Regions from separate parts of the Virgibacillus sp. Bac332 genome, predicted to be linked through region 1. Evidence: riboswitches for the same ligand, from Rfam matches in the RefSeq annotation. Region 1 holds a riboswitch; the other holds the start of a gene.
What was found. Region 1 has a riboswitch for thiamine pyrophosphate ahead of D9782_RS01815 (lipoate--protein ligase family protein). Riboswitches for the same ligand answer to the same signal wherever they lie in the genome.
Positions count from the first base shown of each region.

Region 1 (6,276 bases):
CTTCATAGTACATGGTAAGCTGGTTTTAGCATTTTTACTAGAGGTAAGGAGGATGAGACAGTGATTCCCTATGTTTTTGTCGCTGCAGCAGCATTCGCTGTATTTCCCATTTTAATTCTATTTAAAATAAACGTTGAAAAGCTTAAAAAGGATCCTAGACAGCAAGGTAAAGTACAAACAAATATGATGTTAGGTGTAGCTATAAGCGAAGCCATTCCAATTATTCTCATTATATACGGCTTTTCAAAACTAGCCCCTGTTTCTGATGTTTCTACTTTATATGTCCCTGGAATAATTATTGTGTTTTTCATGTTATTTGCTGCTTTCTTTATTTTTATGCAGAGAAAAGTAGATGTGGAGGAAAATTCCAAATCGGCTGTAAACAACTTTTCGATGATCAGCCTAATGTTAACAATGGCCATCCCACTTATTTCTGTTATTTCTTTATTTTTAATGGTTCCATAACGTATAAAAACCTCCTTGATATGGTGATATGGTAGGAGGTTTAGCTTGTAGAGAACCTTTTGTGTTTTCTACAAGACTTTTTTCGTAGGCGAACGGAATACCACTCGCTTTCCGAGGAAACGACAATAACGCAGCCCATGCAGGTCTTCTGAATCTGCGTAGCTACGTTCCACTTCTCTTTTCTCATTCCGATACATCCACTTACTTTGATTATAAATCCAGTTCCATTGAACCAGTTCTATCGCTCCTTCCCACACATGACGTGTAATGGTTTTCTGGAATAAGCACACCTTCTTTACTCAAAGAATCCGCACCGTGAAACTATACGCGCTTTCCGCAGGCACAGCCTTAGCTAACTTGGTAAAGAAAAACACCTTACCAAGTGGATCTGCGGACGCGTACTGTTCCCGCTGGAGTCTCGCTTATTTCAGGTGCTGAATTAATAATTTTGATCAAAAAACGAACAATAATTAATTTTCAACCAATTATCGTTCGTTTTTTTGATTGTTTCTTCATTCTTTTGTCTCAGTCTCTTGATCCTTCTATGATAGAAGGACTTCTATCTATTTTTACTCTTCTGTTTCTGTCCGATCAGAATCTAAACGTTGAATAAATTCTTCCGCAGCACTATATCCTTGCTGCTGTAAATACCAATTATTTGCTGCCGCTTCAATTAAGCCGACAACATCACGACCAGGCTGTAGCTGTATTTCAATACGAGGAATTGTTACCCCCATATAATCACTAGTTTCCGTAGCTACTTCTAATTCATTATTTAACTCATTCTTTTGCCACGCTGTCAGCTCAATATCAAGAGCAATACGAGTTTCCTCTTGAAATGCCTTTCTACCATACAGTCTTACCACATTTAAGAGCCCAATGCTTCGTAGTGCAAGAAATTCCTTATTTGTACCATTATGTGTACCGAGTAATGTTTCTGGTCCTAATTTTTTTAAGACAACCATATCATCTGCTACAAGCCGATGTCCTCGACCAATTAAGGCATGGGCAATCTCGCTTTTACCAATTCCAGATTTACCACGAATCAATATACCAAGTCCAAAAATATTAACACATACACCGTGAACAGCAGTCTCAGGAGCTAATGCCTTTACCATATAAGCATCATATTTATCCATAAATGTAGATGTCGCTTCCTTCGTACGTAATAATGGAATACCTTCTTGCTTGCAAAATCTAGTCAAATACGTTAATCCCTCTTGATTTGATGTAACAATAAAACAAGGTGGATGATAGTTTACGATGTTACCGATACGTAGCTGCCGCTCCTCATGTGATAATTGATGTAAGTAGGTAATTTCTTTTCTTCCCAATACTTGAACGTGTTCCATCGGAAAGAAATCAAAGTATCCAATAAACTCCAATCCAGGCCGATGCGTTCTAGCTTTTGTTATCGTTCGGTTCAATTGGTCCTTTCCTGCCAATACTTCCAAACTAAATTGCTTTGCTAGTTGCTTTATTGTTACAGCATTCATCTGTATACGCTCCATTTCTATTCACTTCATAGGTCTGAATCTCTTGACTATTCTTATTACGAAAAACAGATACAAGAAGTTTCATGATAACGTATCATGATGAAGTTAAAAAGTGAAGTCGACTTCCTTATTTTCCTGTTTTTCATAGCCCTTCATATAATTAATTCGACGCTGTGCAGAAGCTTGTGTTACTTGCTCATCTGCATGATAGGAAGAACGAACTAATGGACCTGCCTCACAATGCCTGAAGCCTTTATTAATAGCTATTTCCTTCAGCTCTTTAAACTCATCAGGATGATAATAACGCTCTACATTTAAATGTTTTTTAGTTGGTTGTAAGTATTGACCAATTGTTACAATGTCTACCTGATGTGCTAACAGATCATCCATCGCTTGAATAATCTCCTCTTTTTCTTCTCCTAAACCTACCATAATACTAGATTTTGTTGGTGTGTTTGGAGCAATTTCTTTTACCCGTTGAAGTAGCTGCAAGGAACGGTCATACATCGCTCTGGCACGTACACGTTTTGTTAATCTCCTTACCGTTTCAATATTATGGTTAAAAATATCTGGAGCACTATCCATAAGTGTATGCAGACTATCATAGTCACCCTTCATATCAGAAGGTAGAATTTCAATAGTACAGCCAGGATTTTTTCTTCGTACTGCTCGAACAGTTTCAGCAAAAACGGCAGCACCACCATCATTTAAGTCATCGCGAGCAACTGCTGTTACAACAACATGTCTAAGCCCCATTACAACAACAGAATCCGCAACTCTTTCTGGCTCTCCCCAATCCAGTTCATTTGGCAGTCCAGTCTTTACAGCACAAAAACGGCATCCTCGTGTACATGTATCTCCAAGAATCATAAAGGTAGCTGTTTTTCTTTCACTCCAGCATTCATGAATATTCGGGCAACGCGCCTCTTCACATACAGTGTTTAAGCGATTATCACGCATTAGTTTTTTTAGTCCTCTGTATGATTTATTCGTATTTAACTTTGTTTTTAACCATTCAGGCTTTCGAATATACGTCTGATCTTTAGGCATGGGTGACCGCTCCTTTTCTCGTGTTCTCATCAGAATAGTTTGTTTCAGCAAGTTTATATACTTCATCCCATTGACTTTTCGTTAATGAAAAAGGCTCTAGCTTAATGTTTAGTCCTTTCGAGAACCCCTCCATAAAAGCAGGTTTAATTGTTTCGTACGAATGCGCTTGATTTGTTAACTGATTAATTGTTGTTGCTTTTTTCCAAAAGCCTTGTTTTTTTCTTTCTTTCAATTTGTCTGAAGGAAATATAAATAGATCGAATAGCAAATCAATGTTCATGGTTATCGGTATCGATCCATGCTGAAGCAGTACCCCTTTTTTTCTAGTTTGTGCATTTCCTGAGAGTTTTTTACCATCTGCAACCATTTCATAAAAAGCAGGCCGCTCGAAGCAAATACTACTTCTCTCCTTGGAAAATGATTCAGCGTAGGTTGCTTCTATTCCTAAGTTTTGATAACCTTTTAGAATTCCTTTCGACAAATCATAATAAGCTTGGCGAATCGAAGAAGCTATCATAGGATGATCCTCAGAAATAACAATACTGTATGTTAATTCATCATCATGCAATACCGCACTTCCACCTGTCATTCTGCGTACAAACTGACATTGATGTTTTTTTACACCTTCTAAGTCAATTTTTCCATCTACTTTTTGAAAATGACCAATCGAAAGTGTCGGTTTCATCCATCGATAAAACCGTAATGTCGGCGGTATTTTCCCTTCATAATGCCAATGAAGCAAGGCTTCATCTAATGCCATATTAATGGAAGCATCATGTGGTACATTTTCTAAAAATCCCCATTGTTCATGCATGAAAATCGCCTCCCAATAAGAAATCGACTTCCAGCACATAGAAAGAGCTATCGAGATCAAAACTAGACTGACTACCTGCAAAACAGAGAACGATTTGCTATACATTAAATTAAAAACTGCATTCCTTGTGAATGCAGTCAACATTTATGTAGCCTTGGTGACCACACTTTCCCACGCAGGCATTATCCTGTTCGGGTACAGAGGGTCAAAACGAATACGTCTTTCTCAGCTATTCCAAATAGCTCCCCTAGTGCTGTAACATTTCCTATTAAATTTTCTAACAAAAACAGCTTAACAAGATTGGTATAAATTGTAAAGGTCTAAATAAGAAAACTCTGATAGCTCACCTTTAGCAAACTAATAAATCCCTTTAAAACGCTATACGACCAAACAACATGAATGTCGCCTAGTTCTGGAGGCTGGGGCTGGACGCGGCCCAAAACGCGCCTATTTTCCACATTGGCAAATTTTACTATTTCCTAGACGATAAAAAAATAGCTGCGCTGTAATCCATCGCTTCAGAAAACAGGCAGCTATTCCTTTCATGTATGAAATTATTTTGCAAGCTCTACTGCCTGATCTAAAACTTTATCACCTTGTATCATGCCGTATGCCATTTGATCGATTACATCGACGGCAATGCCATGTGGTTCAACCTGTTCTTTAATTTTCTTTTCTAAATAGCGAACCTGTGGACCAATTAATACAACGTCTAGATTATCTAATTCATTTTTTAACTGTGATTCAGCAACTGCATTTATTTCTGCATCTAGATTCCGCTCCTCAGCTGCCTGCTTCATTTTTTTAACAAGCATAGACGTTGACATCCCCGCTGAACAAACTAGTATAATTTTCATTTTATTATCCCTCCAATGTTTGTATTTTCTCATACATGTCTATCATTTCAACCGCTAAGTCTTTCACTGTCATAGCCGTCATTAGATGATCCTGCGCATGGATCAATATTACGGATAAATCCGTTTGTTTTCCATCTGCTTCTTCCTGTAAGAGTTTTGTTTGCATATGGTGTGCGTCATTAAATTCTTTATCAGCCGCTTCAATCTTTTGACGTGCCTCGTTGAACTGGTATGCCTTTGCATAAGAAATCGCTTCCATCGCATGTGACCTTGCATTTCCAGCATGTAAAATAATTTGGAAAGATAACATTTGAACATCCTCTGTTGTTTCCATTGTATTAACCCTCTTTTCGTTGTCTTAGTGTTCTAACTCCTGCCATTATAAACGGTATATACATAAGTACAGCAAGCGTTAAATTAAATACCTGTAAAGCAATTCCACGCCAGCTTCCTCCAGTTACTAAGTAACCGCTTAAAATTGGTGGCGTTGTCCACGGCAAGATCGCCACTGTTCTTGGAACTAGCCCAGTCGCCAATGCTATATATGACGTAACAGTTAACGTAACCGGTATCAAAATAAAAGGAATTAACATTGCAGGATTCAAAACAATTGGCAAACCAAATATTACTGGCTCGTTAATGTTAAATAACCCTGCTGGTGCAGATAATTTTGCCACTTGACGATAAGGGTGATTCTTTTCTCTACGGATGACAATAAAGATAGCAATTAATAAGGCAATTGTGGTACCAGATCCACCCATGAACACGAATGAGTCAAGGAATGGCTTTGTTACAATATTTGGTACTTCAAATGCGGACATTCCACTCTTAAATAGATCTAAATTTTGTTCAATTAATGGTAAATATAATGGTTCAATAACGGATCCAATAATATTCGTACCATGTAAACCAAAGAACCATAGTAAATGATTGAGGAATGAGACAACCATTGCTGCAGGCAGCGTATTCCCTAACCCCTGTAATGGTTCTTGAATAACATTGAAAATAACCTCAAACACGCTTTGCTCTGCAAATACATTCATCAATGCTTGGAAGAAACCAAGAATGATGAGTATAATTACTGCAGGAATTAAAGCTTTAAAAGAACGAGTTACTCCTTCAGGAACACCTTCTGGCATTTTAATTGTCATTTTCGATTTTATTAAGATTCTGAATAATTCCGTTAATACTAATGCAAGAATAATCCCGACGAATAACCCTTGTGTCCCCAACCATGCTGCATTCAAGCCACCATCCTCAGTCCATGGGACGAGCATAATGAAGCCCCCAGCAGATATTAGACCTGCTGATAAGCCATCAACATCATAGGACTTAGCTAAATTATAAGCGATAGAAAAAGAAACTAAAAGTCCCAATACAGCAAAGGTTCCATTCCAAATACTTCCCCCAACTGCCTGCCAATTACCGTCCCCAAAAATACCATTCATCCATTCTACGAAATTGAAACTTCCAAATGGCGGAAAGTTATTAATCAGGATTGCTAATGAACCAACAATAATTAAAGGCATAATCGCAACGAATCCATCACGCACTGCTACTAGATGACGTTGTGATCCAATGCGACCAGCAATTT
Region 1 is NZ_CP033046.1:393,255-399,530, forward strand. It holds gene D9782_RS01800 (hypothetical protein) at 61-465, shown strand; gene hprK (HPr(Ser) kinase/phosphatase) at 1,035-1,961, opposite strand; gene lipA (lipoyl synthase) at 2,067-3,011, opposite strand; gene D9782_RS01815 (lipoate--protein ligase family protein) at 3,004-3,825, opposite strand; TPP riboswitch at 3,977-4,084, opposite strand; gene D9782_RS01820 (PTS sugar transporter subunit IIB) at 4,380-4,682, opposite strand; gene D9782_RS01825 (PTS lactose/cellobiose transporter subunit IIA) at 4,687-5,016, opposite strand; gene D9782_RS01830 (PTS sugar transporter subunit IIC) at 5,021-6,276, opposite strand, start outside.

Region 2 (6,276 bases), 1.0 Mb from region 1:
GCCTTGCTTCCCGTTTTCGGCTATTGCAATAACGTGAAAGCCCTCTACCCTTTCTACCATTCTTTTATTGACTTCTTGTACCATAGGGTCGTCCTCAATCAGCAATACTTTCACTTCTGAATCTCTTATCACGGAACCCTTCCTTTCTCAACATCATTGGAATCGTTATAATAATTTGTGTCCCCTGATGTAATACTGAATCAACTGATATAGTCCCTTCTGCCTTGGATATCATTTGCTGTATTAAATATAGGCCAATTCCTGATCCGGATTTCCCTTTGGTCGTATAGCCCTTTTCAAAAATTCGATCCGTATCAACGATACCAATTCCATTATCAATGATTTTTATCATACAATCCGTTTCATTTTGATAAATTGTGATATTAATCCTTTTTTGCTTTATCTCTGATATAGCACATGCGTCAATTGCGTTTTCAATTAAATTCCCTAGTATGAGCACCATATCATGATTGTTAAACACAGTTGGAAATGCTTTTATTGACGTTTGACCATCCACTCTAACATCAATTCCTAGCTCTTCACCTCTACGTATCTTGCTAATAAGCAAACCTGCAATACTATAACTTTTAATTCGTTGCATCATGAACCTTGTTAAGGACGCCTGCTTCTGTGTCGTTTGGAAAACATATTCCAACGCTCGCTCATTTTCTTCTAACTGAATTAATCCTGCAATTGTATGAAGCTTATTCATATGTTCATGATTTTGAACACGTAATGCATCGACAAAAGCTTTTACACCTGTTAACTCCTCTGCCATCTTTGTAACTTCTGTCCGATCTTGAAAAACCACCACACAGCCTATCCGTTCGTTTTCTATTTCTATTGGAATCCGATTTAACATAATTAGCTTCTCATGAACTCTCAATGTTTCATTATAAGCTGCCGTCTGCCCTCTTAATTGCTGTACCATTACTTTGTCTTTCAAGACCGTACTCATGAGAGCATCATTAACATCCATTTCAATATGTAAAATCTCTTTTGCCTTTTCATTAAAAACAACTAACCGCTCATCACGATCTACAGCAATAACGCCTTCATGCATTGCTTGAAAAACTGTTGTTCTCTCTTTTAGCACCCTCGCTATCTCATATGGCTCCATCCAAAACGTCTGTTCTTTAACATGTCTTGCCAATAAATAAGAACCAATGATTCCAAAGGCTATTGTCAGTAAAGCAATGATCATTATTTCTACTCGTATAGATAAAAGTATGTTCCAAAATGATGGGAGCATATTTCCGACAAGCACTACTCCTATTTGTTCAAAGCTATCATTAACAATTGGAACAAAAGAACGGATAGCAGTTCCTTGTTCCCCCTTCGCTTTTGAAACATAACTATGCTCAGCAAAAGCAGCCCCTTCATCCTTCCCTGACGATACCGTTCCGAGCTGTTTTTCGATTGGATGGGAGAATCTGATACGGTTCATATTTAAAACAACAATGTAATCAACTTGATTAATCGTACGTATTCGCTCAACAATTGGATTGATTGTTTTCCAGCCTCGTGCTTTTACAATTGAATCCTTTATTTCTGGTAAGTTCGCCACGATCCTCCCTGTCATAAGTCCACGCTCACCAAGCCCTTCTTCTTTTCCTTGAAAAAGATTGCCGATAAGCATAATGCCACCAATTAAGAGCGTAAATAGAACAATCCCAAAAGATAGAATCATAATCTTTAGTCTAATTGGCATTTTACGAAGACTTACCATTCCCCACTTCTCCTTAAGTTTAATGATTGATAGAATATTATGATAAAATAAAGTGAAACTTCCATCCGTGGGGGGGTTTTGTTTATCCCCACGGATGGTTAGGTGAACCAATCGGACATTTACTGGCAGTTGTTCCACACTTCCCATTTTGGTTTCTCTTTATTGCTTGAAGTGGGTATCTTACTGCCAGTTATATGCGGGATAAAGTAAAACTTCCGTCCGTTTTTACTAAAACAAATACGTACAAAGGCTTCATTCGCCACTTCCTGTGGCAACGCCTTTGTGACCTACTTCCATGGAGGCCCGAACCAATCGGACATTTACCGGCAGTCGATCCATCGCCCATATTGGTTTCTCTTTATTACTTGAAGCGGGAGCTTACTGCGGTTATATGCGGGATGAATGACCACACACTGAACTTTCTCTATTTAGTTCATGGAGGTAATTATTTGCGAAACTTTTTTATAATTCTAACATTTATTATAACAGGACTTGTTTCCGCTGTCGTAATTGGAATTGACTTCGAGACAATTCGTGGAACAGATGATTATGATGATGAACAAGAGGGATTACGTGAACAAATCATCATTCGGTTTAGTCATGTTGTTGCGACTGACACACCAAAGGGACAAACAGCCCGGAAGTTTGCTCAACTTGTAGAAGCAAAAACAAATGGAAGAATCAAAGTCCACATTTATGCAAATGGGTCTCTATATAATGACACCAATGAGTGGGAAGCCATCCAAAATGGGAATGTTGAAATGATTGCCCCGGCAACAGCTAAGGTAAGTGAGCTATTTCCCAAATGGGGTATCCTTGATCTCCCCTATGCATTCCCTACACACGAGGCAGTAACGGAAGCATATGAGGGTAAAATAGGGAAAACATTGCTTGCAAACCTTCATAATACAAACGTGAAGGGCTTGACTTTTTGGTATAACGGTTATAAACAGCTTACGAATCAAGTACACGTTATCAAACTACCAGATGATGTAAACCGACTCCATTTCCGTATTATGCCTAGTCCTGTTATTAAGGAACAATTTAATCAAGTACATGCTAGCACAAGTAGCTTACCATTTAATAAAACTTATCAAAACTTGGAAGTACATTTTATTGATGGACAGGAAAATACGATTTCTAATATTTACTCTAAAAAATTCTATGAGCATCAACCGTTTGTAACTATGAGCAATCACGGTTATCTCGGATACGGTGTTTTTATTAATAAGCCTTTTTGGGAATCATTATCTGAATATAATCAATCAGCCATTCAAGCTGCCTTAAGTGAAGCAACGGATTGGGGGAAACGTCACGCGATTGAGATGAATGATCATTATACACGTGAATTAAGAAAAAAAGATGTTGTTACTATTCACTTTCTTACAACAAGAGAAAGAGAGCAATGGAAGAATGCATGGAAAGCTGTATACGATCAGATGACTACGATTATTGGCAACGAGTTAATGGACGAGGTACATCGGATACAGAATAAGTATAATTCTAGAGAATGATAACTGCTCACTATTCTCTTATACACCCAACATTTTAGCTTATTACTCTTTTGATTACATTGCTCATGTACTTCATTGCAATGTGAGGTATCAAGTCAAAAAGTCTAGCAGTTCTATAAGTTGCTTTATTTCACAGTATATCACTTATCGTATTTACAAAAAGCACTAATTGAACTATTCTATTAGTAGTATATATAAATACATAAAAACTGCATATCTATTTTAAATTGCACTAGGGGAGCTATGTACATGGCTGAGAAGAGACTACTCTGACCCTTATAACCCGATCTAGATAATACTAGCGTGGGGAAGTGCAGTCGTTCATATATCGTTTTATAGGCATAGCCTACATATATTTTTGAAGACTGCATTCCCAAAGAATGCAGTCTTTTTTATTTATGTATAACTTCACTGACATGACTATTTATTAGGAGGAAAATGATATGAACGAACAAGCATTGAACTGTATTAATAGTCGGATTGCTGGTTGCTCTTTTGCCATCTATCCAATGACAGATCAATTTGTAGATGTAATTACAACTTCACTGAAAAACGTAGATACATCTAAGGTTTGGATTAAAACAACAGATGTAGAAACCTGTGTACGTGGCAAGATCACACATGTTTTTGATGTAACCAAGGCACTTTTTTTGCATGCGGCTAGCACAGGACACCATGTCGTGTTTAGTGCCACCTACTCCATCGGCTGTCCGGGAGACTCCGATGGGGATGTATATCTATCAACGGACGACCATCGATTAAATTTAAATACAAATAACCTTCAGCAAGAAGTTGCCGGCAAATTTTCCCTTTATCCGTTGGGTGGAGGAAATTATATGAACATCATTTATAACCAAATTGAGGAAATGAAGCTCCATGGGGTTAAGGTTAGCTCTATCCACTATGCTACAAGGCTAGACGGGGATGGAAAACTTATATTCGATGGACTTGAACGTGTTTTTACAAATTTAGAAAGTAGTTATTCATCACATCTAGTTATGACAACCACCATATCTGCAAATAGCCCATCTAAAAAGGGGGAGATACTTTGAATAATTGGAAGCTAAAGGAAATAATTGTTATGTCTGTTCTTTCCGTAGTCTTCGGTATCGTTTATTTAGCATTTTTACCTATTGGAAAAATTCTCGTGTCGTTCATGGGACCCATAGGATATGACTTTATATTTGGTATTTGGTTTATTGTATCCATTATTGCGGCTTATATCATTCGTAAACCCGGAGCTGCATTTTTGTCAGAAACAATTGCTGCAACGGTAGAAATGCTCCTCGGTAATGCTATGGGACCAATCATTATTATTACGGGTATTATACAGGGTCTTGGCGCAGAAGCTGCCTTTGCGCTAACAAAATGGAAACGCTATTCACTTTGGGTGCTAATGTTAGCCGGTGTTGGAGCAGCTATATTTAGTTTTGTTTGGGGATATTTTAGATCAGGCTATGCTGCCTTAAGTACTCCATACATATTAGGTATGTTATGTATAAGAATGATTAGTGGGGCAATCATTTCAGGTTTGCTTGGAAAAGCAATTAGTGATTCACTCGCGAAAACAGGCGTACTATCTAGTTTTGCGCTTGGTAAACAAATCAGAAAGGAACGTTCCGCATCATGATCAACGTATCTAATCTTTCACTCTGGTTTCATGAAGATAATGATAAACCAATCATCTCTAATCTGAGCTTTCAGTTAGACAGAGGGGAAACCATGCTACTACTTGGACCAAGTGGTAGCGGAAAAAGTACGTTAACACACTGTTTAAATGGTATATACCCGCGCGAATTAGACGGTAAAATGACAGGTGATGTTACCATATTCGGTCAATCTATACACGATGCACATCCCGGTACAATTAGCAAACAAGTTGGCGTCGTATTCCAAGATCCAGAAAGCCAATTTTGTATGTTAACGGTAGAAGATGAAATTGCCTTTGGCCTAGAGAATATTTGTACACCGCCGCTTGAAATAGCTAGAAAAATAGACGAAGTATTACAAATGGTTGACTTAATGGATGACAAGCACTCTATCATTTCATCCCTTTCTGGAGGACAAAAACAAAAATTAGCATTAGCCTGTGTGCTAGCACTAGAACCAGAGATACTTATCTTGGATGAACCGACTGCCAATTTAGATCCACAAGCGACTCAAGAATTTATCAAGACTATTCAAACCATTAAACAGAAAAAATCAATGGGAATAATCGTTATCGAACATCAATTGGAAGGCTGGGTATCTTTTATCGACCGTTCTTTCATATTATCTAAGGACGGAAAATGTATGTATGATGGCCCACTAGCACGGATCATTTCGGATAATAAAGAAAGCGTGCTAGAAGAGGGGATTTGCCTGCCAAAAATAACAAAACTTGTACTTACAGCAGCCGAACAAAACAAAGCTGCTTATATCAGTCCACCGTTAACAATCAAGGATACCCCATCATTAGTTACATATATGGACAATAGCTTTTTAGAAAAGACAATACCAGCAGCTCACCAAGCAGACATTATACTATCTGCTTCGCGTGTTACTCAAAATAAAAAACAAAAAAGGGTACTTCATCAAATTGATTTCGATCTGTATGAGAGCTCATTTGTAGCAATCATTGGAGCTAATGGAAGCGGCAAAACATCGTTAACAAAAGTACTTAGTGGTATTGAAGCTCCTACACACGGAGACATTCTCCTACGTCAGCATCCTATCCGTAATTGGAAGGAAAAATTATTGCGAAAAGAGATTGGATACGTGTTTCAAAATCCGGAGCACCAATTTATTACAGACACTGTATTTGATGAAATTGCCTACAGCTTACGTCTGCATCCATATTCAGAATCATATATAGAAGAGAAAGTACATTACACCCTAGTCAATTGCCAATTACAAGGATTCGAGCATCGCCATCCTTATTCGCTAAGTCAGGGACAAAAAAGGAGACTCAGTGTAGCCACAATGATTGTCGATGAACAAAAAATACTCTTTCTAGATGAGCCTACCTTCGGGCAGGATGCCGCTTCTACCTTA
Region 2 is NZ_CP033046.1:1,408,823-1,415,098, reverse strand. It holds gene D9782_RS06770 (response regulator) at 1-132, opposite strand, end outside; gene D9782_RS06765 (ATP-binding protein) at 95-1,729, opposite strand; gene D9782_RS06760 (DctP family TRAP transporter solute-binding subunit) at 2,179-3,243, shown strand; TPP riboswitch at 3,468-3,570, shown strand; gene D9782_RS06755 (YkoF family thiamine/hydroxymethylpyrimidine-binding protein) at 3,687-4,295, shown strand; gene D9782_RS06750 (ECF transporter S component) at 4,292-4,873, shown strand; gene D9782_RS06745 (ABC transporter ATP-binding protein) at 4,870-6,276, shown strand, end outside.
Region 2: linked by a shared signal. The riboswitch ahead of D9782_RS06755 (YkoF family thiamine/hydroxymethylpyrimidine-binding protein) and the one ahead of D9782_RS01815 (lipoate--protein ligase family protein) in region 1 are both predicted to bind thiamine pyrophosphate.